Regions from separate parts of the Streptomyces sp. L500 genome, predicted to be linked through region 2. Evidence: riboswitches for the same ligand, from Rfam matches in the RefSeq annotation. Region 2 holds a riboswitch; each other region holds the start of a gene.
What was found. A riboswitch is a leader RNA that binds a small molecule or an ion and turns the genes downstream of it on or off. The one in region 2 is predicted to bind cobalamin.

Region 1 (5,149 bases), on a different contig from region 2:
GCGGGCGGTGCGTAAGGATCCGGACGGTCTCGCGGCGGTCGTGGACGAGGTCAGCCGGTGGGACGGACCCGTTCCGCTGGCGATCCGGCGCTTCCCGGTGGAGGACGTGGAGATCGGCGGAGTGACGGTCCAGGCGGGTGAGACGGTGCTGCTGTCGCTGGCCTCGGCCAATCGCGACCCGGCCCGGTTCCCCGACCCCGACCGCTTCGACCTGGGACGGGACCGCTCGGGGAACCTCGCGCTGGGCCACGGCATCCACTACTGCCTGGGTGCCGCGCTGGGCCGGATGGAGACGGAGACCGCGCTCGCCGCGTTGCTGGAGCGCTTCGAAAATCTGGAACTCGACGTTCCGAGGGACGAGCTGACCTGGCGTCCGGCCATCCGCGCACGTGGCCTGAAATCGCTCCCCGTCCGGTGGTCTTCGGTCGGCCGAACAGGTTTTTGATGCATAACCCATCCTTGATGAGGTAGAACTGTCCTCGAGCCCGCCCGGTGTGCATCCCCCGTCGCACCGGGCGGGCCTTCGTCGTCACGTCACCTCGTCGACGCGGATCCGCTCAGGCGCTGCCGGGCGGGAACTTGAGCAGCGTCACCGCCGCCAGCATCTGGAGGCTCACCGCCGCCACCGCCCTGTGGGTGGGCAGATGGTGCTGACCCCGGATCAGCAGCGTGGCGAGCGCGTAGCCGAAGGCCGCCGTCACCGACGCGGCGGCGCGCACCGGCACCGAACCCGCGGGCAGCCAGGTGTCGAGTATCAGCCGGGGCAGATCGCTCGCCCAGAACAGCACCACGAACAGGCTCGCCGTGGGGGCGAACTTGCCGTTGCCGCCCAGCCGGCGGGCGATGGCGTGGGTGGCGGCGCCCAGCAGCAGGCTGGCGAGCATCATCACCAGCGAGCCGATGGCCATGGCCTCCAGCGCCAGCAGGGGGCTGACCCCCCACTGCACCCAGAAGGAGTCGTTGGCCAGCGTCCCCAGCGCCCCGCACAGCAGGGACAGGAAGGCCGCCGCTCCCCAGACGCTCCGGTCCCGCGCCTCGTCGAGGACTTCGACGGGCCGGTACCAGAGCCCGAATATGAGGCGGTGCCAGAGCAGCTTGCGCTGCCGGGCATCGGGGGCGCGTGGGGGAGGGGCAGTGGTCACAGGCATGGGTGCCGTTTTATCACCGTTCGGCCGGACCGCAGGAGTCCGGGCGGCCCGGCCGGTGGAGCCGACGCCCCGTCAGGCCGGGGTGGGCGCCACACCTCCGGGGCCCGTACCGGGGTCCGTGCCGGGGCCCGTGCCGGGGTCCGGATCGTCGTCCCCCGCGTCGACGACGGGCCTGTCCTCGACGGCGGTCACGGGCGCCGCGAGCCCCCGCGCCGAGGCCCCGCCCGGCAGATAGTCCTCGCTGATCTCCCGTGGCCCGAACGGCCACACCTTCTCCTTCGCCGCCCACAGCGTGAACGCCACGCACCCGGCGCCCACCCAGGCCAGCGACCACTCGATGGGATGGCGGCCGGGGGAGCCGCGGTCCGCGAAGCCGTAGATCACCAGCCAGCCCGCCAGCGCCACCAGGCTCGGCAGCGGATAGAGCCACATCCGGTACGGGCGCGGCAGCGCCGGCTGCCGGCGCCGCAGCACGGTCACGGCCAGCACCTGCGACAGCGCCTGGAGGATCACCATGACCGCCATCAGCAACTGGATGATCGTCGCCAGGTCGGTGTGACGGCCGATCAGGAAGCCCACGGCCGAGACGACGCCCATCGTCGTCAGCGGCAGCACGGGGAAGCGCAGCCGGGGGTGGAGGGCGCCGAAGCGGCGGAAGAAGACGTTCTCCCGCGCGGCGTCCACGGGGATGCGCGAGCCGCCGAGGAGCCCGGTGAAGACGGACGCGAAGGCCGTGATGAGGATCAGCACGGTGACGACGTCCGCCGCGCCCTTGCCCCAGGTCTGCTCCAGCACCGCCGAGGCCACGGAGGACCCGGCCGTGGAGTTCGGGTCCAGCATCTCCCGCCAGTCGACGACGCCCAGGGTGCCGATCTGCAGCAGCAGGTAGATGGCCATGATGCCGAGGATCGAGTAGATGATGGACCGCGGCATGGTCCGTCCGGGGTCCTTGATCTCGGCGCCCATGTAGGCGACGGTGCTGTAGCCCCCGTAGTCGTAGATGCCGATGGTCAGGCCCGCCGCGAAGCCCAGCCAGAACTGACCCGTCGTGAGGTCGAAGGCGCCCGCCGGGTAGGTGAAGGCCCGGTCCGGGCTGAAGTGGGTGAACGCGGCCACGATGACCAGGACGACGGAGACGATCATCACGCCCCACAGCACCGCGGTGATCCGCGCGATGCTCTCCACCCGCCGCCACAGCAGCCCGACGACCACCACGACGAACGCCAGGCCCGTCAGATCGCCCTGGGTCTGTGTCATCCCCGGCCAGAGATAGCCCAGGTACTGGACGAACCCGATCACACCCGTGGCCATGGCCAGCGGGATGAAGAGCATCGCCGTCCACACGAACAGGAACGGCACGAGTCTCCCGGTCCGGTACTGGAACGCCTGCCGCAGATAGACGTAGCTGCCGCCCGCGCCGGGCATCGCCGCGCCCAGTTCGGCCCACACCAGCCCGTCGGCCAGGGCCAGCACCGCCCCCGCGACGAAGCCGATGACCGCGTGCGGCCCGCCGAAGGAGGCCACCATCAAGGGGATGGTGACGAACGGTCCTATGCCGCACATCTGGCTCATGTTGATGGCGGTGGCCTGGAACAGCCCGATGCGGCGGACGAACGCCGCCCGCTCCTCCGGCACCACCGGCTCCCCCGGTTCCCCGGGCCTCCGCTCGACGTCCCCTGCCGTGTCCGCCATTGGCGCTCAGCCCTCTCGCGTCCGTCCCTGGAGTCTTCCTGCACTCGTACACCGGGCCGACCCGCGCGTCCATCACCTGCGAAGTGTCGGTACCTGCTGCGAAGAGATGGCAAGTGCCACATTTTTGCCCCGGGGCTCGGCCGGGACGTTATGGTTGCCCGGCCGTGGTGTTCGGGAAGACCGGTGAGGCCCTCGTGGGCCGATTCCGGAGCGGCCCTCGCCACTGTGATCGGGGAGTGACCGTCCTCTTCCGCGTGCCCCGGCACGCGGAGCCACTGGCAGCGTCCGGCTGCCGGGAAGGCGGGACGGTAACGCCATCACCCGTAAGCCAGGAGACCGGCCACGGCATTCTCGAAATGATCCACGAGGTGCTGGAGCGTTCACCCCAAGATGTCCATATCCACAGAACCGTCCGCGGGTCCGTCCGCGGAACCGTCCGCGCCCGCCTTCCGCTGGCGCCGCGAGGACACCGTGCGGACCGCCGGCCTGCTGGCCGTCGTCGTCGCCCTCCACGTCGTCGCCTTCGGCGTGCTCTTCCTGCTGGTCGTGCCGAACCACTACACCGTCGGCTCCAAGGTCTTCGGCGTCGGCCTCGGCGTCACCGCCTACACCCTCGGCATGCGGCACGCCTTCGACGCCGACCACATCGCCGCCATCGACAACACCACCCGCAAGCTGATGGCGGACGGCAAACGCCCGGTCTCCGTCGGCTTCTGGTTCGCCCTCGGCCACTCCAGCGTCGTCGTCCTGCTGACGCTGCTGGTCTCCGGCGGCACCCGGCTGGCCGGGACGCTGATGAACGAGGAGTCCACCACCCATCAGACCCTCGGTGTCGTCGGCACCACGGTCTCCGGCGGCTTCCTCTACCTCATCGCCGTCCTCAATCTCATCGCCCTCGCCGGCATCATGAGGGTCTTCCGCGCCATGCGCGAGGGCCGTTACGACGAGGCGGAGCTGGAGAAGCAGCTCGACTCGCGCGGCTTCATGAACCGCGTCCTCGGCCGTTTCACCCGTTCCATCAGCCGCCCCGGCCAGATGTTCCCGCTGGGCTTCCTCTTCGGCCTGGGCTTCGACACCGCCACCGAGGTCACGCTGATGGTCATGGCGGGCAGCGGTGCCGCCGCCGGGCTGCCCTGGTACGCGATCATGTGCCTGCCGCTGCTGTTCGCCGCCGGCATGAGCCTGTTCGACACGCTCGACGGCACGTTCATGAACTTCGCCTACCAGTGGGCGTTCTCCAACCCCGTCAGAAAGGTCTACTACAACCTCACCATCACCGGGCTCTCCATCGCCGTCGCCTTCCTCATCGGCACCATCGAGCTGGTGGGCGTGCTCCACGAGAAGCTCGATCTGGACGACGCGGTGACCGGCTGGATCGCCGGGCTGAACCTCGACAACGTCGGTTTCGTCATCGTCGGACTGTTCGTGCTGGTCTGGGCCCTCGCCCTCGGCTACTGGCGCTTCGCCAAGGTCGAGCAGCGCTGGGCCGCGCGGACGGCTGCCGCCGGGGTCACGGGCGCTCACAGCCCTGGTTCGCGCACGCCTTCCGGGCGCTGATCACCGGCGGGCTGTTCCCGGCCGACTCCTCCCGCACCACCACGAGGGCCGGGCCGCCGCAGGTCAGGCACGTCCGGGTCGAGGGATCCCGCTCCCGCTCGATCGCCGCGGCGATCCTGCGCAGGGGGTCGGCGTCGACATCTGACTCGCCTCCGGTGTCGGACATGGGCCATCCCGCTCCACGGTCGTCGCTGCTCGCTCTGCCGGCGGGTGCATCGTGACGCACGACCCCTGATCACGTCAGCGTGTTGGGCCGTGATCACCCTTCACGGGGTGGCGCGGGCCGACGGGCTGACGCTCAGGGGACGGGTGTTTGCTCATGTTGTTCATGGGCCGGCCGCCGGGAGCGTCACCTCGAACCGGCAGCCGCCGGGCACGTTGTGGACCGACGCACGGCCCGCGTGGGCCTCGACGATGCCCCGGACGATCGCCAGGCCCAGCCCCGCGCCCCCGGGCCGGGTCCGGGCCGCCGAGCCCCGCCAGCCCGTCTCGAAGACCCGGGGCAGATCCTCCTCCGGGATGCCGCCGCAGCCGTCCGTCACCGACACCACCACCGCGTCCGCCTCGCGCCGCGCGGCCACCGCGACCGTGCCGTCGGGCGGGGTCCGCCGGATGGCGTTCACCAGGAGGTTCCCCAGGACCCGGGTCATCTCCTTGCCGTCCACCTCGACGGGCACGGCGGCCACGCCGTCCCCGTCCCCGTCCCCGTCCCCGACCAGCTTCACCCCCTGCTCGCGCGCCAGCGGCCCGGC
Region 2 (5,149 bases):
CCGCTCCCGCCGAGCGGGGCCGCACCACCATCGCCGACGGCGTCGTGGAGAAGATCGCCGGGCTCGCGGCCCGCGACGTGGTCGGCGTCCACGCCCTGGGCAGCGGACTGTCCCGCACCTTCGGGGCCGTCCGCGACCGGGTGCCCGGCGGACGGTCCGTCGCCCGGGGGGTGAAGGCGGAGGTCGGCGAGGTCCAGACGGCCCTCGATCTGGAGATCGTCGTGGTGTACGGCGTCGCCATCGCGGATGTCGCCCACGCGGTGCGGGAAAACGTCATCTCGGCGGTGGAACGGATGGCGGGCCTGGAGGTCGTCGAGGTCAACATCGCCGTGACCGACGTCAAGCTGCCGGACGAGGAAGAGGAAGAGCCGGAGCCCAGGCTCCAGTGAGGAGCGCGTGATGAGCATGGCCGTGGCCGGCATGATCGCCGGCATGGCTCTCGGATTCGCCGGCTACTTCGGAGGGTTCGGCGCCTTTCTGCTGGTCGCGGCGCTGGGCATCGTGGGCTTCGTGGGCGGGCGGCTCCTGGACGGCGATGTGGAGCCGGGCGAGTTCTCCCGGCTGCTGCGCCCGCGCGACCGCGACCGGCACGGGAGGTAGGGCGTGGGGGGAGGACGCGCGGTGGTGCCCGCCGAGCGCGGCGCCACCCGGATCGCCGACCGTGTCGTCGCGAAGATCGCCTCCCGGGCGGCCCTGGAGGCGCTGGGCGCCACGGCCCCCGCCGAGGACCACGCGCCCCCGCGCGCCAGCGTCGTCGTCCATGACGGCTCCGCCCGGGTGCGGGTCCTCGTGGAGCTGGACTACCCCGCCGACATCGGCGCCCGCTGCCGCGCCGTGCGCGAGCGGATCGCCGAGCGCGTCGGGGAACTGACGGGCATGGAGGTGCCCGAGGTGCTGATCACGGTCGAGCGGCTGCACTCCGCGCACACCGGCCGGCTGTCGGGGGTGCGGGTGCGATGAGCGGTCCCGTGTCACTGGAGAAGACGGCCGAGGAGGAGGCGCCCCGGGCCGTCGGGGGCGGCCGCGTCCCCCGCTTCCGTTCCCCGCGCAGGCTGCCCGCCACGCTGGTCGCGGCGGTGACCCTGACCGTCGCCGGGCTCTTCCTCTACGACGTCGCCGCCGTCCGCGCCGGCCGCCCCGCCATGGCCTGGCGCCGGCACCTGGCCCATGAGCTGGCGACCCGTCACCTCGGTGACGGACTGGTGGTCGCCGGCGCGGTGGTGGCCGTCCTCGCCGGCTGCTGGCTGCTCGTCCTCGCCCTCACCCCGGGCCTGCGCGGAGTGCTGCCGATGCGCCGCGCGGAGGGCGCGGGCGACGACGGGGTCCACGCCGGGCTGGAGCGCGGGGCGGCGGCCCTGGTGCTGCGCGACCGGGTGATGGAGGTCCCCGGCGTCCAGGCCGTCCGCGTCGACGTGGGCCGGCGCGTGGTCCGCGCCCGGGCCCGCTCCCACTTCCGGGACCTGGACGAGGTACGGACGGACGTGAACACCGTACTGGCCGAGGGCGTCCGGGAGTTGGGGCTCGCCCGGGAGCCGTCCCTGTCCGTGCACGTACGACGCCCTGCGAAGAGGTGACCGGGGTGGGGTGGTTCTCGCAGTGCCCGGGGTGGTTCTCGCGATGCTGAGGATCGTCAACCGGCTGCTGACCGGGCTCGCCGGAGCGCTGCTGGTGGCGCTCGGCGCCGCCGTGCTGATCGGCGCGCTGGACCTGCCGCGCCACTGGGGCTTCGAACTGCCGTCGGCCTGGCCGTTCACCGGCCCGGACGACGTGCTGCTGCCCACCGCGGACCTGCGGAGGTGGCGCGGCAGGGGATGGTGGTGGCCGGCGGTCGTCGCCGTCCTGGCCGTCGTCGTCCTGCTGTCCGCGTGGTGGCTCTCGGCCCAGGCCCGCCGGGGCCGGCTGCGCGAGGTGGTGGTCCACAGCGGCGGCGGAGAGGTGGCGTCGGTGCGGGGGCGGGCGCTGGAGGAAGTGATGGAGGCGGAGGCCGAGGAGCTGCCGGGGGTGGAACGGGCGGCCGTCGTACTGTCGGGACGCCGGACGGCGCCCCGGGCACGGATCGTCCTGACACTGGGGGCGCGCGGGGCACCGGGGGTGGCGTTGGCGCGGCTGCGCGAGGAAGTCCTGCGCCACGCGCGGGTGTCGGCCGGGCTGACGCGCCTCCCGACGGAGGTGCGGTTGCGGGCCGTGCGGCACCGGGCGGAACGGGTGGGGTGACGGGGCTCCGCCCCGCTCGCCGCCGTCGGTGCTTCTCCCCCGTGGCGACGGCGGGGGCGCAGGTCAGGGCGAGTTGACGCCCCTTCCCACCGCGTGGTGGACTTCCGGAGCCAAACGGCGACAGCAGAGGAAGCCGGTGCGAATCCGGCGCGGTCCCGCCACTGTCACCGGGGAGTGTCCCCCCAACCGATGGCCACGGCGCGAGCCGGAAGGCCGGGGGCGGCGCGGATCCGGGAGCCAGGAGACTCTGGTCGCCGTCACGTCGAGCCAGGGCGCGGACCCTGAGTGAGGACACCGCTTCGCCATGCCCGGCCGCGATCGCTTCTCCTTCGCGTACGGCGCCGCCCTCGGGTTCGCCTGCGACCTGCTCCTCGGCGACCCCCGCCGCGGCCATCCCGTCGCCGCGTTCGGCCGGGCCGCGCAGGCCGTCGAACGCCGGCTGTGGCGCGACCACCGGGGGTACGGCACGCTCCACGCCCTCGTCTGCGCCGGTGGCGCGGCCGCCGGGGCCGGGCTGCTGGCCCGCGCCGCGCGAGGCCACCGCGCGGCCGAGATCGCGCTGACCGCCGCCGCCACCTGGTCCGTCCTGGGCGGCACGTCCCTGGGCCGGGAGGCCCGGGCCATCGGCGGCGCGCTGGCCGCCGGGGACGTGGAGGTCGCCCGGGAGCGGCTGCCGCACCTGTGCGGCCGCGACCCGCAGGCGCTGGACGCGCAGCAGATCGCCCGGGCCGTGGTGGAGTCCGTCGCCGAGAACACCTCCGACGCCGTCGTGGGCGCCCTCGTCTGGGGCGCCCTGGGGGGCGTGCCCGGGCTCGTGGGCTTCCGGGCGGTCAACACCCTGGACGCCATGGTGGGTCACAAGTCGCCCCGGCTGCGGCGGTTCGGCTGGGCGTCGGCCCGGCTCGACGACGTCGTCGGCTGGCCGGGCGCCCGGCTGACCGCCGCGCTCACGGTCCTCGCCGGGCCCGACCCGCGCGGCGCGCTGCGCGTGGCCCGGCGCGACGCCTCCCGCCACCCCAGCCCCAACGCCGGGCCGGTCGAGGCCGCCTTCGCCGGGGCCCTGGGCGTACGGCTCGGCGGCACCCTCGCCTACGCGGGGCGCGTCGAGCACCGCCCGGTGCTGGGCGAGGAGAACCGTCCGGTGCGGACGGCGGACATCGAGCGCGCGGTCCGGCTCTCGCGCCGGGTGTCGCTGCTGGCCCTGGGGACGGCGGTCACGGCCCGTACGGTGGGCAGCCTGTTCAGGAACGCGGGGAGGAATCGGTGACAGTCTCGGTGACAGCCGACAGGAGCGGGCGCACGGGCCCGCCGGGCGGGGGCCTGCTGGTGGCCGGGACCACCTCGGACGCGGGCAAGAGCGTGGTCACGGCCGGCATCTGCCGCTGGCTGGTCCGCAAGGGCGTCAAGGTCGCGCCGTTCAAGGCGCAGAACATGTCCCTCAACTCCTTCGTGACGCGCGACGGCGCGGAGATAGGGCGCGCGCAGGCGATGCAGGCCGCCGCCGCCCGCGTCGAGCCGAGCGCGCTCATGAACCCGGTGCTGCTCAAGCCCGGCAGCGACCGCAGCAGCCAGGTCGTCCTCATGGGCAAGCCGGTGGGCGAACTCAGCGCCCGCGGCTACCACGCGGGACGCCAGGAGCAGCTGTTCGGCACGGTGACGGAGTGCCTGGCCGAGCTGCGGCGCACCCACGACGCCGTGATCTGCGAGGGCGCCGGCAGCCCCGCCGAGATCAACCTGCGCCGCTCCGACATCGTCAACATGGGCATCGCCCGCGCCGCGCGCCTGCCCGTGGTCGTCGTCGGCGATATCGACCGGGGCGGCGTCTTCGCCTCCTTCTTCGGTACGACAGCGCTGCTCTCCCCCGAGGACCAGGAGCTGATAGCGGGCTACGTGGTCAACAAGTTCCGGGGCGACGTGAGCCTGCTGGAGCCTGGGCTGGAGATGCTGCGCGACCTGACGGGCCGGCGGACGTTCGGCGTGCTGCCGTTCGCCCACGGCCTGGGCATCGACGAGGAGGACGGCCTGCGGGTGTCCCTGCGCGGCGCGGTCCGCGAGTCCGTGGTCGCCCCGCCGCACGGCGCGGACGTCCTGCGGGTCGCCGTGTGCGCGGTGCCGCTGATGTCGAACTTCACGGACGTCGACGCGCTGGCCGCCGAACCCGGCGTCGTCGTGCGGTTCGTGGACCGCCCCGAGGAGCTCGCCGACGCCGACCTGGTCGTCGTACCCGGCACGCGCGGCACGGTACGGGCGCTCGCGTGGCTGCGCGAACGCGGGCTCGCCGACGCCCTCGCGCGGCGGGCGGCGGAGGGCCGCCCGGTGCTGGGCGTCTGCGGCGGCTTCCAGCTGCTGGGCGAGCGGATCGACGACGACGTCGAGTCGAAGGCGGGCACGGTCGAGGGCCTGGGCCTGCTGCCGGTGCGCGTGCGGTTCGCGGTGGAGAAGACCCTGGCCCGGCCGGTCGGCGAGGCCCTGGGCGAGCACGTGGAGGGCTACGAGATCCACCACGGCGTGGCCGAGGTGCTGGGCGGGGACGAGCCGTTCCTCGACGGGTGCCGGGTGGGCGCGGTGTGGGGCACGCACTGGCACGGCTCGCTGGAGAGCGACGGCTTCCGCCGGGCGTTCCTGCGCCGGGTCGCGGAAGCGGCCGGACGGGCGTTCGTCCCCGCGCCCGACACGTCGTTCGGGGCGCTGCGGGAGGAGCAGCTCGACCGGCTGGGCGACCTCGTCGAGGAGCACGCGGACACGGACGCGCTGCTGCGCCTGATCGAGGACGGGGTGCCGGGCGGACTGCCGTTCATACCGCCCGGGGCGCCGCCACTGACCCGTTCCCTCCAGGGAGGCAACCGCTGATGTCCTCGTCCACCTATCCGTTCACCGCGATCGTCGGCATGGACGACATGCGGCTGGGCCTCCTGCTCAACGCGATCTCGCCGTC
Region 3 (5,149 bases), on a different contig from region 2:
GGCCAGGTAGCCGGGGCGGGCGGCGGCGCGCAGCGGGAGGGTCTCGCGGAGGGCGGGCTCGTCGACCTGGATGACGGCGGTGCCCGCCGCCTCCAGGTCGGCGACCTCGTCGCGCAGGGCGAGCGCGACCTGGCGGGCGGTCTCGGCGCGGGGCTGGTCGTCGCGGACGAAGGACCAGGCGAGCATGGTGACGGGACCGGTGAGCATGCCCTTGACGGGGCGTGCGGTGAGGGACTGGGCGTGGGTCGTCCAGCGCACGGTCATCGGCTCGGGGCGGGAGACGTCGCCGGCGAGGACCGGCGGGCGGACGTAGCGGGTGCCGTAGGACTGGACCCAGCCGTGGCGGGTGGCGAGGTAGCCGGTGAGGCGTTCGGCGAAGTAGGCGACCATGTCGTCGCGTTCGGGCTCGCCGTGGACGAGGACGTCCAGGCCGGCCTTCTCCTGGAAGGCGACGACCTCGCGGATCTCGGTCTCGACGCGCCGCTCGTAGGTGTCGGCGTCGATGCGTCCGGCGCGCAGATCGGCGCGGGCGGTGCGCAGTTCGGTGGTCTGGGGGAAGGAGCCGATGGTGGTCGTGGGCAGCGGGGGCAGGCCCAGGCGGGCGCGCTGGGCGACGGTCCGTTCGGGGTAGGGCAGGGATCGGCGGGCGTCGGCGGGTGTGACGGCGGCGGTGCGGGCGCGGACGGCCGGGTCGCGGGTGAGGGCGGAGCCTGCGCGGGAGGCCAGGTCGGCGCGGTTGACGGCGAGTTCGGCGGCGATGGCGGCGGTGCCGTGGCTGAGGCCGCGGGCGAGGGTGACGATCTCGGTGGTCTTCTGGCGGGCGAAGGCCAGCCAGCGGGCGATGCGCGGGTCGATGTCGCGTTCGGCGCCGGCGTCGAGGGGGACGTGGAGGAGGGAGCTGGAGGCGGCGACGTCCACTCGGTCGGCGAGGCCGAGGAGGGTGGCGAGGGTGGCCAGGGACGCCGTCAGGTCGTTGATCCAGACGTTGCGGCCGTCGACGACGCCCGCGACGAGCCGTTTGCCGGGCAGTCCGCCGGCGGCCGCGAGGTCGTCGAGGTTGGCGGCGGCGGGGCCGGTGAAGTCGAGGGCGAGGCCGTCGACGGGGGCCTTGGCCAGCACGGGCAGGGCCTCGCCGAGGCGGTCGAAGTAGGAGGCGACGAGCAGTTTCGGCCGGTTCGTCAGGGCTCCGAGGTCGCGGTAGGCGCGGGCGGCCGCGTTCAGTTCGGCCGGGGTGCGGTCCTGGACGAGGGCGGGCTCGTCCAGCTGGACCCACTCGGCCCCGGCGGCGCGCAGTGCGGCGAGCACCTCGGCGTAGACGGGCAGGATCCGGTCCAGGAGGGTGAGGGGGTCGAAGCCGGGCGGGGCGCCGGGGGCGGGCTTGGCGAGCAGGAGGTAGGTGACGGGGCCGACGAGGACGGGGCGGGCGGCGAGGCCGAGGGCCAGGGCCTCCCGGAACTCGCCGAGTTGTTTGGCGGGGTCGGCGGCGAAGACGGTGTCGGGGCCGAGTTCCGGGACGAGGTAGTGGTAGTTGGTGTCGAACCACTTGGTCATCTCCAGGGGCGCGACGTCCTGGGTGCCGCGTGCCATGGCGAAGTAGCCGTCGAGGGGGTCGGCGGCGAGGGCCGCGCGGTGGCGGGCGGGGATCGCGCCGACCATGACGCTGGTGTCGAGGACGTGGTCGTAGTACGAGAAGTCGCCGGTGGGGACCTCGTGGAGGCCGGCGGCGGCGAGATCGCGCCAGGTGGCGGCGCGGAGGGCGGCGGCGGTCCGGTGGAGGGCGTCGGCGGTGACGCGGCCCTTCCAGTACCCCTCGACGGCCTTCTTCAGTTCCCTGCTGGGTCCCTGGCGGGGGTAGCCGTACACGGTGGCCCGGGCTGCCGCGGCTGCGGACTTGCTGGTCACGGAACTCTCCTTCGCGAGCTCGTCTCCTGGATCCCGGGAGGGCCGCGAGGGGTCGCGTCGGTGCGGGCGAGCCGTCACGTGCTCGTCCGTGCGCGCCGACCCGCCCTCGGGGTCACCGGGATGTCCGCGCGCGACGCGTTCGCGCGCGGGCAGCGGGCAGGTCTTCGGACTCGCGGGCACGTCCGCCCGAGGGCGGACACCTAGTGGCCGTCGCTTCCCGGGCCCTGTCGGGCCCAGTGCGTGTGACGGCGGTCGTTCCCGCTCACCGCTGCGGGGCAGTCCCGGATTCCCACCGGGTTCCCTCTTGCGACGCGTCTGCCTGGCGGGCAGGGCGAACCGGCTGCGGCGGCCAGCGTAGGCGGTGAAGCCGCCCGCTGGACAGTGCTGTTCACATACCGGTCAGCCACGGGCGGCGGAGGAGCGGAACGGGCGCGGCCCCGGCGCACGCTCCAGAGCACGCGCGCCGGGTGGTACGCCGGTGCGCATCCTCCCGCCCCATGGCGCAATGTTGGCCGGAACGGTACGGTCGCGTGGACATGACGACGGGGTGGCGGAAGCCGGTGGGAATCCGGCACGGTCGCGCCACTGTGAATCCGGTCGGCGCTCGCGGCAGCGCGGCGACGCCCGGGGAGTCAGACCCGCCTCCCGCCGTCCAGGAACCCCTAGTTCTGGGACGCGTGTTTCCCCAGGAGGTTTGGTCATGGCCTATTCCGCCGCTCCCGTCTCCGGTTCTTCCGCCCGGCCGGAGGTCGCGCCGATATCCCTGAAGGCGATCGCCCCCTGGGCGGTGTTCTTCGGCGTGCTCATGCTCGTCCTGCTGTACTTCGTCGGCGCCGAGCAGGGCGCCACCTCGCTGCTCTCCGGCGCGAGCGTCCACGAGTGGCTCCACGACGGACGTCACCTGCTCGGCTTCCCGTGCCACTGACGGCCGGGGAGTCGCTCTCGTGAACACCGTCTCCGTACGGTCGCTCCTGGTGCGCGGCATGCTCGCCGGACTGGCGGCGGGGTGCCTGGCCCTCCTCGTCGCCTATCTCCTCGGTGAGCCGTCCGTGGACAGAGCCATCGGCTACGAGGAGGCCCACAGCCACGGCGACCACGACGTGGAGCTGGTCAGCCGCACCCTCCAGTCCACCGCCGGGCTGGCGACCGGCGTCCTGGTCTACGGTGTGGCGCTCGGCGGCATCGCCGCGCTGGCCTTCTGCGTCGCCCTGGGCCGGATCGGCCGGATCGGCCCGCGCGCCACGGCGGCCCTGCTCTCGCTGGGCGGGCTGCTGGTGGTCTACGTGGTGCCGTTCCTCAAGTACCCGGCCAATCCGCCGTCCGTCGGCGATCCGGACACCATCGGCAAGCGCACCGCGCTGTACTTCCTGATGATCGTGCTCAGCGTGCTGCTGGGCGTGGCCGCGATCTTCCTGGGCCGTGGGCTGGTCCCCCGGCTGGGCGGCTGGTGGGCGGGCGTCGTCGCGGTGGCGGCGTTCGTGCTGCTGGTGGGTGCGGCGTACGCCGTCCTGCCCGTGGTCGACGAGGTGCCCGCCGACTTCCCGGCCACCGTGCTGTGGCGGTTCCGCCTCGCGGCCCTGGCCGTCCAGGGCGTCCTGTGGGCGGCCTTCGGGCTGCTCTTCGGACACCTGGCCGAACGGCTGCTCGTCCCCCGGGCCGGGCACGACCGCGCGGCCCGGGGCGCGGCCGAACCCGTCTCCTGACCCGTTCCGCTTTCCGTCCCTCTCCCCCGTCCCCGGCGTGCGGGGCGGCCACCCGGCCGCCCCGCACGTTTTTTCGACTCTGGACTTAGTAGGACGTCCAACTATATGTTCGGGGGCAACCACGAGGACGGACAGGACGGACCGCGCCCCACAAGGGCGCGCGCCCGCGGCCCCGCCGTGCCTGTCCCCGGATCTCACCTGATGAGAGCAGGCTTCCATGGTCCGTGAACTGACCCATTTCATCGGCGGCAAGCACATCCCGGGAACATCGGGCGCCTTCGCCGATGTGTACGACCCCAACACCGGCGAGGTCCAGGCCCGGGTCCCGCTCGCCAGCCGCGCGGAGACCGAGGCGGCCATCGCCGACGCGGTCCGCGCCCAGCGCGAGTGGGGCGAGTGGAACCCCCAGCGCCGGGCCCGGGTCCTGCTGCGCTTCCTCCAGCTGGTCGAGGGCGAGAAGGACGCGCTGGCCCGGCTGCTGTCCGCCGAGCACGGCAAGACGATCGCCGACGCCCACGGCGACATCCAGCGCGGCCTGGAGGTCGTGGAGTTCGCCGCGGGCATTCCGCATCTCCTCAAGGGCGAGTTCACGGACAACGCCGGCACCGGCATCGACGTCCACTCCCTGCGCCGCCCGGTCGGCGTCGCCGCCGGGATCACCCCGTTCAACTTCCCGGCGATGATCCCGCTGTGGAAGGCCGCCCCCGCGATCGCCTGCGGCAACGCCTTCATCCTCAAGCCCTCCGAGCGCGACCCCTCCGTGCCGCTGCGGCTCGCCGAGCTGTTCCTGGAAGCGGGCCTTCCGGCGGGCGTCCTCAACGTCGTCAACGGCGACAAGGAGAGCGTGGACGTCCTGCTGGAGGACCCGCGCGTCGGCGCCGTCGGCTTCGTCGGCTCCACCCCGATCGCCGCGCACATCTACGCCACCGCCGCCGCCCACGGCAAGCGCGCCCAGTGCTTCGGCGGCGCCAAGAACCACATGATCGTGATGCCGGACGCCGACCTCGACCAGGCCGTCGACGCCCTCATCGGCGCCGGCTACGGCTCCGCGGGCGAGCGCTGCATGGCCATCTCGGTGGCCGTGCCCGTCGGCGAGGAGACGGCCAACGCGCTCGTCGCCAAGCTCAAGGAGCGCATCGGCACCCTCCGCATCGGCCGCTCGGACGACCCCGAGGCGGACTTCGGCCCGCTCGTCGGCCGTGACGCCCTCGACCGGGTGCGCGGCTATGTGGACCTGGGCGTCGAGGAGGGCGCGGAACTGGTCGTCGACGGCCGGGACTTCGTCCTGCCGGGCCACGAGAACGGCTTCTTCGCCGGTGCCACCCTCTTCGACCGGGTCACCCCGGACATGCGGATCTACCAGGAGGAGATCTTCGGGCCCGTGCTGTCGGTGGTCCGCGCCGCCGACTACGAGGAGGCGCTGCGGCTGCCCAGCGAGCACCCCTTCGGCAACGGCGTCGCCCTCTTCACCCGCGACGGGGACACCGCCCGCGACTTCACCCGCCGCGTCGACACCGGCATGATCGGCGTCAACGTCCCGATCC
Region 4 (5,149 bases), on a different contig from region 2:
GTCGTGGGGGTCGGGTTTCGTGCCGCCGTCACGGCCTCCGCCGTGCCTGAACGGGCGGCCACGGCGACCGTCGCCTCTTCCGCCCCGTGCCGCACGGCGACCCGGTAGCCGTCGCCGGTCGCCAGGACGTCGACCCACCGGCCGCCGGGGTGGCCGCAGCGCCGCTCGCACCCGGACCAGTACACGGGCAGCGTCCCGGGCCCGCCAGGGCGCGCGGCCGCCAGGGAGGCGGCCGCGTCGGCCCGTACATCCGCGAGGGACTTGACGCACCCCGGTCGGCCGGTGCAGGCGCCCGCGCCGTGCCAGGGGGAGGCGGCGGAGACGACCAGTCCCGCGTCCCCGAGTCCGGCGAGGCGCGCGGCGGCCACCGGGGCGGTGAGCCCGGGGACGACGACGCCGCGCCAGGGCGTCACCCGGAGTTCACCGTCGCCGTCCTGACCGGCCGTCCGGGCGAGGAGCCGCCACTGGGCGGAGGTCAGCCGGCCCAGGGGCGCGGCCACCGACAGGGCCCACCGCCCCCCGGGACCCTGAACCGCTCCGGGGGCGGCCGGGGCACCGAGGGGGAGCGTGGCGCTCGGCGCGGGCGCGGAGCCGATGCCGGCCGCCGCCAGCCGGTCCGCGAGCCGCTCCGGGCGCGGCCGCAGCGCGGGGGCCAGTTCGTGGACGCGCCACGCCTTGCCGCCGTTCTCGCGCAGCGCCGCCAGGAACTCACGGGCCGCCAGAACCGCCGCGCGCGGCGCGTCCTCGGCGGCGACGCGCAGGGCGTCGGGGCCGGGGCCGAAGCACAGGAGGGCCTGGTGGCCGCCCTCGGTTGCGATCAATGTCACATCGGGTGCGAGGGCGGCGATGTCGCCCCGGCCGTCGTCGAGTCCGAAGAGGAAACGGCCCGAGAGGTCCGTGAGCTCGTCCGACGAGCAGAGCAGGCCGTCGAGTTCCCGCACCCAGGGCCGAATGTCCGTGAAGCCCTTTCCGTCCAGGCCGGACAGGGGGGAGGCCGCGACATTGCGGATGCGGTCGTGCCGGTCCGAGGGCAGCAGCCCGGCCTCGCGCAGCCGGGCGCCCAGGGCGGCGCCGCAGCCGTCGGGAAGGGCGCGCAGCTGGACGTTGCCACGGGAGGTGAGGTCGAGGCGGCCGTCGGACAAGTCGTCGGCGAGGTCGGCGAGTACGTCGGCCTGACGTGCTGTCAGCAGCCCGCCGGGCAGGCGCACGCGGGCCAGCGCCCCGTCATCCGCCGTGTGCAGCCGCAGCGCGCCGGGGCAGGCGTCGCCGCGCTCGCGACCAGGGGGTTCGGGGGGAGTGGACATGGCGGCGAGCATACCGACGGGGGAAGAAGTCAGCCCCTCCGGCGTTTGAGGAGCGGGGGTCCGGGGGCAGAGCCCCCGGAAGGAACGTCCTGGCTACTATGACTCTCGCCAGCGACGGCGACAGGGGAGGAAGCCGGTGTGATCCCGGCACGGTCCCGCCACTGTGTGCCCGGCAGCGCGAGCGCGCGGCCGCGGTGAGTCAGGAACTCCCGCCGTCCTCCCACCGCCCGGGGCGCGGACCCCGAGGAAGGCATGCTGTGATCCTGCTCCTGTCGACGTCCGACACCGACCTGCTCAGCGCCCGAGCGGCCGGCGGTCCGGTCCCCTACCGGCTCGCCAACCCCGCCCGGCTCGCCCTCGACGACCTCCCGGCCCTGCTGGACGGCACCGACCTCGTCGTCGTGCGCCTCCTCGGCGGGCTGCGCGCCTGGGAGGAGGGGCTCGACCAGCTGCTGGCCGGCCCGCGCCCCGTCGTCGTCCTCACCGGCGAACAGGCCCCCGACGCCCAGCTGATGGAGGCGTCCACCGTCCCCGTCGGCATCGCCGCCGAGGCCCACGCCTACCTCGCCCACGGCGGCCCCGCCAACCTCGAACAGCTGGCCCGCTTCCTCTCCGACACCGTGCTGCTCACCGGCCACGGCTTCGAGCCGCCGGCCGCCGCCCCCGCGTGGGGCGCGCTGGAGCGCACGCCCGAGCCCGGCGCGTCCGGCCCGCTCGTCGCCGTGCTCTACTACCGCGCCCACCACATGAGCGGCAACACCGCCTTCATCGAGGCGCTGTGCGAACAGATCGAGCGGGCCGGCGGCCGCGCCCTCCCCCTGTACGTGGCCTCGCTGCGCGCCCCCGAGCCCGAGCTGATCGACGCCCTGCGCGACGCCGACGCGATCGTCACCACCGTCCTCGCCGCCGGCGGCACCCGGCCCGCCGACGCCTCCGCCGGAGGCGACGACGAGTCCTGGGACGCCGGCGCGCTCGCCGCCCTCGACGTGCCCATCCTCCAGGCCCTCTGCCTGACCGGCACCCGGGAGGCATGGGCGGAGAACGACGAGGGGCTCTCCCCGCTCGACTCCGCCACCCAGGTCGCCGTGCCCGAGTTCGACGGCCGCATCATCACCGTCCCCTTCTCCTTCAAGGAGATCGACGCGGACGGCCTGCCCGCGTACGTCCCCGACCCCGAGCGCGCCGCCCGCGTCGCCGGAATCGCCGTGCGCCACGCCCGCCTCCGCCACATCCCCGCCGCCGAGAAGCGGCTGGCGCTCGTCCTCTCCGCGTACCCCACCAAGCACTCCCGCATCGGCAACGCCGTCGGCCTCGACACCCCCGCCAGCGCCGTCGCCCTGCTGCGCCGGCTGCGCGAGGAGGGCTACGACTTCGGCGACGAGGAGGTCCCCGGCCTCGCGTCCGGCGACGGCGACGAGCTCATCTACGCCCTCATCGAGGCGGGCGGCCACGACCAGGACTGGCTGACGGAGGAGCAGCTGGCCCGCAACCCCGTCCGCATCCCGGCCGCCGACTACAAGCGCTGGTACGACCGGCTCCCCGCCGAGCTGCGCGAGGCCGTCGAGGAGCACTGGGGCCCGGCGCCCGGCGAGATGTTCGTCGACCGCAGCCGCAACCCCGAGGGCGACATCGTCCTCGCCGCCCTGCGCCGCGGCAACCTGCTGATCCTCATCCAGCCGCCGCGCGGCTTCGGCGAGAACCCCATCGCCATCTACCACGACCCCGACCTGCCGCCCTCGCACCACTACCTCGCCGCCTACCGCTGGATCGCCGCCTCGCGAGAGGACGGCGGCTTCGGCGCCGACGCGATGGTCCACCTGGGCAAGCACGGCAACCTGGAGTGGCTGCCCGGCAAGAACGCCGGCCTGTCCGCCGCCTGCGGCCCCGACGCGGCCCTCGGCGACCTGCCGCTGGTCTACCCGTTCCTCGTCAACGACCCCGGCGAGGGCACCCAGGCCAAGCGCCGCGCCCACGCCACGCTCGTCGACCACCTCGTGCCGCCCATGGCCCGCGCCGACTCCTACGGCGACATCGCGCGCCTGGAGCAGCTCCTCGACGAGTACGCGCAGATCTCCTCGATGGACCCGGCCAAGCTCCCCGCGATCCGCGCCCAGATCTGGACGCTCATCCAGGCCGCCCGGCTCGACCACGACCTGGGCATGGAGGAGCGCCCGGACGACGACGGCTTCGACGACTTCCTCCTGCACGTCGACGGCTGGCTCTGCGAGGTGAAGGACGCCCAGATCCGCGACGGCCTCCACGTGCTGGGCGGCGCGCCCACGGGTGAGGCGCGGGTGAACCTCGTCCTGTCGATCCTCCGTGCCCGCCAGATCTGGGGCGGCACGACGGCCCTGCCGGGCCTCCGCGAAGCCCTGGGCCTGGACGAGTCGGCGGCGACCCGCACGACGGCCGACGAGGCGGAGGCGGAAGCCCGCGCGCTGGTCGAGGCGATGGAGGCGGCGAACTGGGACCCGGCCGCCATCCCGACCGTTGTGGGCAATCGTCCCGCAGGGCGATGGGGGTCCCCCCTGCTCGAGCGAAGCCGAGAGCTTGGGGGAGGGCGGGCACAACCCACGGTGCCGGGCACCGATCCGGTGTCGGCCGTCCTGGACTTCGCGGCCCGCGAGGTCGTCCCGCGCCTGGCCGGTACCACGGCCGAACTCGACAACGCCGTCAAGGCGTTGGCGGGCGGCTTCGTCCCGGCAGGCCCCTCCGGCTCCCCGCTCCGCGGGCTGGTCAACGTCCTCCCCACCGGCCGCAACTTCTACTCCGTCGACCCCAAGGCCGTCCCCAGCCGCCTCGCCTGGGAGACCGGCCAGGCCCTCGCGGACTCCCTCCTGGAGCGCTACCGCACGGACAACGGCGAGTGGCCGGAGTCCGTGGGCCTGTCCCTGTGGGGCACGAGCGCGATGCGCACGGCGGGCGACGACGTGGCCGAGGCGCTGGCGCTGCTGGGCGTCCGCCCGGTCTGGGACGAGGCGTCGCGCCGCGTCACGGGCCTGGAACCCATCCCGCCGGAGGAGCTGGGCCGCCCCCGCGTCGACGTCACGCTGCGCATCAGCGGCTTCTTCCGCGACGCGTTCCCGCACGTCATCGGCCTGCTGGACGACGCCGTACGGCTCGCCGCCGGCCTCGACGAGCCGCACGACCGGAACTTCGTCCGCGCCCACGCCCAGGCCGACCTCGCCGCCCACGGCGACGAACGCCGCGCCACCACCCGGATCTTCGGCTCCCGCCCGGGCACGTACGGCGCGGGCCTGCTCCAGCTCATCGACAGCCGCGACTGGCGCACCGACGCGGACCTGGCCGAGGTCTACACGGTCTGGGGCGGCTACGCCTACGGCCGGGGCCTGGAGGGCCGCCCGGCCCGCGAGGAGATGGAGACGGCCTACAAGCGCATCGCGGTCGCGGCGAAGAACACCGACACCCGCGAGCACGACATCGCCGACTCCGACGACTACTTCCAGTACCACGGCGGCATGGTCGCCACGGTGAAGGCCCTCAAGGGCACGGCCCCCGCCGCGTACATCGGCGACTCCACCCGCCCCGAGACGGTCCGCACCCGCACCCTCGTCGAGGAGACGTCCCGCGTCTTCCGCGCCCGGGTGGTCAACCCCCGCTGGATCGAGGCGATGCGCCGCCACGGCTACAAGGGCGCCTTCGAACTCGCCGCCACCGTCGACTACCTCTTCGGCTACGACGCCACCACGGGCGTCGTCCCCGACTGGATGTACGACAAGCTCGCCCAGACCTACGCCCTGGACCCGGAGAACCGGGCCTTCCTGGAGGAGGCCAACCCCTGGGCCCTCCACGGCATCGCCGAGCGACTCCTGGAGGCCGAGAGC

Region 1: another riboswitch for cobalamin. It lies ahead of nicT (Nickel transporter NicT); the one in region 2 lies ahead of ACX9I7_RS14560 (cobalamin biosynthesis protein).
Region 3: another riboswitch for cobalamin. It lies ahead of metE (5-methyltetrahydropteroyltriglutamate--homocysteine S-methyltransferase); the one in region 2 lies ahead of ACX9I7_RS14560 (cobalamin biosynthesis protein).
Region 4: another riboswitch for cobalamin. It lies ahead of cobN (cobaltochelatase subunit CobN); the one in region 2 lies ahead of ACX9I7_RS14560 (cobalamin biosynthesis protein).

What each region holds. Positions count from the first base shown of each region.
Region 1 covers NZ_JBTOLC010000009.1:104,309-109,457, forward strand. The annotation lists gene ACX9I7_RS11965 (cytochrome P450 family protein) at 1-445, shown strand, start outside; gene ACX9I7_RS11970 (YIP1 family protein) at 558-1,148, opposite strand; gene ACX9I7_RS11975 (APC family permease) at 1,221-2,840, opposite strand; cobalamin riboswitch at 2,989-3,199, shown strand; gene nicT (Nickel transporter NicT) at 3,231-4,397, shown strand; gene ACX9I7_RS11985 (hypothetical protein) at 4,351-4,563, opposite strand; gene ACX9I7_RS11990 (sensor histidine kinase) at 4,724-5,149, opposite strand, start outside.
Region 2 covers NZ_JBTOLC010000012.1:138,148-143,296, reverse strand. The annotation lists gene ACX9I7_RS14585 (Asp23/Gls24 family envelope stress response protein) at 1-389, shown strand, start outside; gene ACX9I7_RS14580 (hypothetical protein) at 400-600, shown strand; gene ACX9I7_RS14575 (Asp23/Gls24 family envelope stress response protein) at 604-960, shown strand; gene ACX9I7_RS14570 (DUF6286 domain-containing protein) at 957-1,574, shown strand; gene amaP (alkaline shock response membrane anchor protein AmaP) at 1,618-2,214, shown strand; cobalamin riboswitch at 2,342-2,461, shown strand; gene ACX9I7_RS14560 (cobalamin biosynthesis protein) at 2,519-3,481, shown strand; gene ACX9I7_RS14555 (cobyric acid synthase) at 3,490-5,064, shown strand; gene ACX9I7_RS14550 (putative cobaltochelatase) at 5,064-5,149, shown strand, end outside.
Region 3 covers NZ_JBTOLC010000033.1:2,341-7,489, forward strand. The annotation lists gene metE (5-methyltetrahydropteroyltriglutamate--homocysteine S-methyltransferase) at 1-1,902, opposite strand, end outside; cobalamin riboswitch at 2,061-2,205, opposite strand; gene ACX9I7_RS24520 (CbtB domain-containing protein) at 2,603-2,827, shown strand; gene ACX9I7_RS24525 (CbtA family protein) at 2,847-3,605, shown strand; gene ACX9I7_RS24530 (CoA-acylating methylmalonate-semialdehyde dehydrogenase) at 3,823-5,149, shown strand, end outside.
Region 4 covers NZ_JBTOLC010000009.1:84,294-89,442, forward strand. The annotation lists gene ACX9I7_RS11890 (cobalamin biosynthesis protein CobG) at 1-1,304, opposite strand, end outside; cobalamin riboswitch at 1,397-1,528, shown strand; gene cobN (cobaltochelatase subunit CobN) at 1,562-5,149, shown strand, end outside.